DNA from 2 places in the Colwellia sp. MB3u-4 genome. Region 2 is predicted to be linked to the other one. Evidence: predicted binding sites of a transcription regulator. Region 2 holds the regulator's gene; the other holds the start of a gene.

Region 1 (3,215 bases), on a different contig from region 2:
GATAATACAATGTCTAATACAACTACTGGTACAGTAAAATGGTTTAACGAGTCTAAAGGCTTTGGTTTCATCGAGCAAGAGTCTGGTCCAGACGTTTTCGCACATTTTTCTGCAATCTCTGGCGACGGTTTTAAAACTCTTGCTGAAGGCCAAAAAGTACAGTTTACTGTTACTCAAGGTCAGAAAGGTCCTCAAGCTGAGAACATCGTAGCACTTTAATTAATACTCTTTAGCTGGCTACGCTAGCTGAAATATTAATAGTGTTGAAAAAGGGGAGACATATGTCTGCCCTTTTTTGTGCCTGTAAGTAAATTTATGTCAGTAATAAAGCAATATCAACAACTTGTTGAGCATGAAACACTTAACCTCGATGTTGAACAATACAAAGCCGCCCTTGCTTTGGATAAACTTTCGCAAAAATTAATATCTGCCCAAGCTCAAACACCACTACTTGCCGTCATAAAAAACTTATTTACCAAGCATGAACCCATTCAGGGGATCTATTTTCATGGCCGAGTTGGTCGTGGAAAAACTATGTTGATGGACTTATTTTATCAACAACTTAATTTAACACGCAAAAGACGTATTCACTTTCATCATTTTATGGAAAGTGTGCACCAGCTGTTGAATGATTTTAGTGGTAAAGACAATCCGCTAGCATTGATTGCAAAAACTTGGTCTGAAGAAGTTGATGTGCTTTGTTTTGACGAGTTCTTTGTTAATGATATTGCGGATGCCATGCTATTGGCGGGCTTACTAGAAGCTATGCTATCGCAGGGTATTATCCTAGTGGCAACGTCAAATTGCCCACCCGATCAGTTATACAAAAATGGCCTACAACGCGCTAGATTTCTACCAACTATTGATATTATTCACCAGTATTGCCAGGTTATCTCTATTGATGGACCAAAAGATCATCGAATGTTAGACACTAATATAGCCACACTTAACTATCGAGACTTTTATATTGGCACTGAAACTGAGAGTAACTTCTTAACTCACCACTTTGCAGCGCTCGCTAAAAGCAATATTCGCTATAATGACAGTATTATTATTCATAGCAGGGCAGTTAATTTTTTAGCTTGTACTGCAGATATCATTTGGTTTGATTTTATGGCACTTTGCTCAACCCCAAGAAGCCAAAGAGATTATATTAAGTTAGCCGATAACTATGACACCGTGCTGATCAGTAATGTGCCACAATTTAATGGCGCATTAATTCCTGCCGTTTTCTCCGGTGTTGAAGACGGTTACCAACGAAGTGGTGTGCTGATGGGGCAACTCAGAGGTCTCGATGATGAAGCGCGACGTTTTATCGCACTAGTCGATGAATTCTACGACAGAGGTGTGCGCTTAATTATTGCCGCTGAGGTCGATATTGCTGAGCTTTATCAGGGCACTCAACTTAACTTTGAATTTGCCCGCTGTAGATCAAGACTGTTTGAAATGCAGCGTCTAAGTTACGCCTAGAGTGTTTTTTCTGGTGAGTTTAAAGCTTGTTAAATTAACCAAAAAATTATTTTTTTCACTAAATTATAGTTTATTATCTTTTTATTAAAATAAAGAGTCTCTTCTTATTATTTGATATTAAACAAGTTTTAATGTTGGCATCAGTCTTGTAATCAATAGCGTTAACAAGTGGTTTTCTGACACGACTATCGCTCTAGAAACTTAATTTTTAAAGGAAGATTAATATGAAAACATTGATTGCTACCGCTCTCATTATGGCAAGCTCAGCAAGTTATGGACACGATAATTCTTTTTCTAGTGAATCATGTAATCTTGACTTAAATGGTGGCATTAATATCAATGCTCAAGAAATTACTTTTTCTAAAGATAAATCACCACTGTATAGCATCACTGAAAATGACACTTTGCTGATAAACGGCGAAAAAATTGCTTTAACAGCTCACCAAGAATCTTTATTACGCGATTATTCAACTCATATACGCAATCTTGTACCAGAAGTGAGAAGCATCGCCTTAGATGCTATTGATTTAGCCATTGATGGCGTTAATCTAGCCTTTAACGAATTGTTAGGTGAAGGAAACCAGGCGAGCGCTGAGTTAACTAGCCAATTAACCACCATTCGTGGTGAAGTTGATGCTGAATTTACTCAACATGAAAATTTCTATATCGACGAAGAAGGTTTCTCCGGAAAAGATTTTTTTGGTGAAAATTTTGAGCAAAGAATTGAATCAGCCGTAGAAAGTACGATTAAAAGCGCTTTAGGCAGTTTAATGATTGCGGTTGGCCAAGAAATGCTGTTTTCAGGTGGCGATATGAAGGCTTTTGAAAGCAAAATGGAGAATTTTGGCGAGCTAATAGAGCATGAAATGAAAACGCGTAGTGCAGGGCTAGAAAAGCGCGGTGAAGCTTTATGCCGATCCATTATAGTGATAGATAAAATGGAAGAGCAATTGAAAGAAAGTATCGACGAAATTGCCGACTTTGATTTGATCACCGCTAGCGCAAAACACAGCGTAGCGAATGCTAAACTCATGTAGCCTGTAAAATTAGTCAACTTGTGGACATAAAGCGCTGCTCAATTTGAGCTGCGCTTTTTTATTGCCAATATCCTACATGCACGTTAAAGTAGCGGCCTAAATAGTCCTGATATATTCTTTATGCACGCTGTACAGCAACTTCATCAATATCGTAAAAGCCTAAGTACCACCACTTATAAATCACGAGGTCAGCGAGTTATTCGTTGTGAGTTATGTCGATTAGCCAAACCATTTTGTATTTGTGACTTGTCGCCTAAGGTAAGTTCTCAGGCTGGATTTTTGTTGTTGATGTATGACACTGAGGTTTTAAAACCGAGTAATACCGGTAAGTTAATTGCTGATTTGATCCCCGACAGTTTTGCATTTCTTTGGTCAAGAACACAAGTAAACCCAGATATTATTACCTTGTTAAATGATCCTATGTGGCAACCTATGATCGTTTTTCCTAAAGCATATGTCGGCGAAGATCGTGAAATTTTTGATAATAAAATCACGGTTACATCGGGTAAAAGGCCCTTATTTATTATGCTAGATGGCTGTTGGCGAGAAGCTAAAAAAATGTTTCGCCGCAGTCCTTATTTACAACATCTACCGGTAGTGTCATTTACACCAAAAACACCTGAAAACTCAACAGAGTTAAGTTCTCGTTATCAAATTCGCTTAGCGGCCAATAATACTGAATTAGCAACCGCTGAAGTTGCCGCCCAG
Region 2 (3,215 bases):
ATGCCGAAAGCCTAGAAAATGCTAAAGTTGAAACCGTATTACAGCCAAAGAACAAAACTGAATTGCCTATAAAATCAAAGGATAAGCAAGAGTAAATGTCAACTTCTACATTATCAGCAACCGGCCTTGCCAAGTCCTATAAAGGCAGAAAAGTGGTTAAAAACGTCAGTATGCACGTTTCCGCTGGACAAATTGTTGGCTTATTAGGGCCAAATGGCGCAGGTAAAACTACCTCTTTTTATATGATTGTTGGCTTGGTAAAGAACGACAGTGGCTCAATTGTCTTAAATGATGAAGATATAACCTTACTGCCGATGCACGAGCGCGCGAGAAAAGGTATCGGTTATTTACCACAAGAAGCCTCTATTTTTCGTAAGTTATCGGTACATGACAACATCATGGCCATTTTACAAACACGTAAATCACTTAGTGATGTTGACCGACAAGAAAAACTTGAACATTTATTAGAAGAGTTCAACATAGGCCATATAAAAGATAACTTAGGCATGAGTTTATCTGGCGGTGAGCGCCGACGAGTTGAAATAGCCCGGGCATTAGCTGCAGATCCTAAATTTATATTACTGGATGAACCCTTTGCCGGTGTTGACCCGATTTCAGTAGGTGATATAAAAAAAATTATCCTACACTTAAAAGATCGTGGCATAGGTATATTGATCACAGATCACAATGTGCGAGAAACACTTGATGTTTGTGAGCATGCCTACATCGTTAGTCATGGCGAACTTATCGCTGAAGGTAATTCAAAGCAAATTCTTGCAAATCAACATGTAAGAGATGTATACCTTGGTGAACAATTCACGCTATAGTGAATAAAACCAATTGAATTAATGAATTTGAATAGGGAAAAGAAAACGTAAATGCGTCCTACTCTGCAACTCCGTATCGGACAACAGTTAACGATGACCCCGCAATTGCAGCAGGCGATCAAACTGTTGCAATTATCAACTTTGGATCTTCAACTAGAGATTCAAGAAGCACTTGAAAGTAATCCTTTGCTTGAAGTTGACGAAACGCACGATAACAATTCAGAAAGTACCCCTGACCATTTAGAAGCAGGATATTCGGTAACGGTAGGCGAAAACTCAGCAGCATCCTCTGATGGCAGCGAAGACTCCACTCCCTCGATAGACGAAATTAGCTCCTCTGAAGGTTTAGCAAAAACAGACATCCCCGAAGAACTCAACAGCGATAGCACATGGGATGATAACTTCAGTGCTGGTGTTAGTAGTGGCGGTGTTGGTCATGCCTCAGAAGATTATACTTATCAAGGTGAAACGAAAGACTCATTACAAGACCATCTAATTTGGCAAATGGAACTAACGCCCTTTACTGACACTGATAGAACCATTGCCATTGCCATTATTGAAGCCATAGATGAAGCAGGTTATTTAACCGTTTCAGCCGAAGAGATCTTAGAGAGTGTCGGTATTGATGGTGTAGAACTTGATGAAATTGAAGTGGTGTTAAAGCGTATTAACGTATTTGACCCCATTGGTGTTGCTGCCCGTTCAATTCCAGAGTGCTTGCGTATTCAGCTCAATCAATTTGCTAAAGATACCCCTTGGTTAGCGGAAAGCAAAATCGCTGTCAGCGAGTATATTGACTTGCTCGGTAATCGCGATTATCGTCAATTGATGCGTAAATTACGCTTGAAAGAAGAGCAATTACGCGAAGTTATTCGCCTAATACAAAGCTTAGATCCCCGTCCAGGTGATAGCGTCATCAAAAGTGAAGAACAATATGTTATCCCAGACGTGTCTGTTGAAAAGAAAAACGGCCGCTGGACAGTAGAGCTCAATCCTGACACTGCCCCTAAACTATCGGTTAATCAGCAATACGCCGCTATGTCTCGTTCAATGAAGTCATCTACTGATAATCAATTTATTCGCTCTAACTTGCAAGAAGCAAAATGGTTTATTAAAAGCTTAGAAAGCCGTAACGAAACACTTTTAAAGGTTTCAAATTGTATTGTGCAACGCCAACAAGGCTTTTTTGAACACGGACCTGAGTCAATGCGCCCTATGGTATTGAACGATATTGCCGAAGCCGTAGATATGCATGAATCAACCATTTCTCGTGTGACCACGCAAAAATATATGCACACACCTAGAGGGATTTTTGAGCTTAAGTACTTTTTTTCTAGCCACGTAAGTACTGAAAACGGCGGCGAATGTTCATCAACGGCTATTCGTGAATTAATTAAAAAGCTAGTGGCTGCCGAAGTACCTGCAAAACCACTCAGCGACAGTAAAATGGCAGATATTTTAGCAGAACAAGGTATACAAGTGGCAAGGCGTACCATTGCCAAATATCGAGAGTCACTTTCTATACCGCCATCAAATCAACGTAAAAGCCTATTGTAGGCAGTTTTATTCAGCCAATAAAGAGGATTGAAATATATGCAAATTAATCTTACTGGACACCATGTCGATGTTACCGATTCATTACGTGATTATGTCAATGGCAAGTTTGAAAAACTAGAGCGTCACTTTGATCATATCAATAATGTACATGTAGTATTAACGGTAGAAAAACAGAATCAGATTGCCGAATCAACGGTGCACTTAAGTGGCACTGAAGTTCATGCTAAGGCACAACATAGTGACATGTATGCATCGATTGATGCATTAATTGACAAGCTAGATCGCCAAATCTTGAAATATAAAGGCAAAATCAACAAACATTAGCGCCATTTCGCTATAGGTCTTAGAAGTTTATGAAGTTGCAAGACATCTTAACCCCGGACTGCACTATTTGTGCAGCACCGGGTGCCAGTAAAAAACGTATATTAGAATATTTAAGTCGCTTGGCCGCCGATAAACTCGACAGCCATGATACTTTTCAGCTTTTAGAAAGTTTAGTTAAGCGTGAAAGATTGGGCTCAACGGGCATAGGTAATGGCATTGCTATACCTCATGGCCGTTTAGAAAATGCTACGCCTACGAAACCTATTGCCGTGGTTATTACCACAGAACAAGCGATTAATTTTGACGCTGTTGATCATCGTCCCGTTGATATTTTTATCGCCTTATTTGTTCCTGAAGAAGAATGCCAGAGCCACTTGAGTACGCTGCAAAGTATCGCAAAAATTTTTCGTAACAAGCAATTTTGCAAGCAAGTGCGTAAATGCCAAAGTAATCAAGAACTGTTTCAGTTAATACAACAAGCGAGTTAAACACGGATGAAATTAATTA

The links. The regulator sigma-54, encoded in region 2, starts transcription at its own class of promoters, with help from an activator protein. The targets are predictions, from matches to a motif close to GTTGGCACGNNNNTNGNNT.
Region 1: a site for sigma-54 is predicted at 1,604-1,622, ahead of H4J61_RS01240 (DUF2884 family protein). Genes of this name have one in related genera too.

What each region holds. Positions count from the first base shown of each region.
Region 1 is NZ_JACGVE010000044.1:41,541-44,755, forward strand. It holds gene H4J61_RS01230 (cold-shock protein) at 10-219, shown strand; gene zapE (cell division protein ZapE) at 316-1,470, shown strand; gene H4J61_RS01240 (DUF2884 family protein) at 1,695-2,507, shown strand; gene H4J61_RS01245 (tRNA-uridine aminocarboxypropyltransferase) at 2,628-3,215, shown strand, end outside.
Region 2 is NZ_JACGVE010000068.1:22,881-26,095, reverse strand. It holds gene lptA (lipopolysaccharide transport periplasmic protein LptA) at 1-95, shown strand, start outside; gene lptB (LPS export ABC transporter ATP-binding protein) at 96-827, shown strand; gene H4J61_RS03830 (RNA polymerase factor sigma-54) at 879-2,384, shown strand; gene hpf (ribosome hibernation promoting factor) at 2,421-2,708, shown strand; gene ptsN (PTS IIA-like nitrogen regulatory protein PtsN) at 2,738-3,196, shown strand; gene rapZ (RNase adapter RapZ) at 3,203-3,215, shown strand, end outside.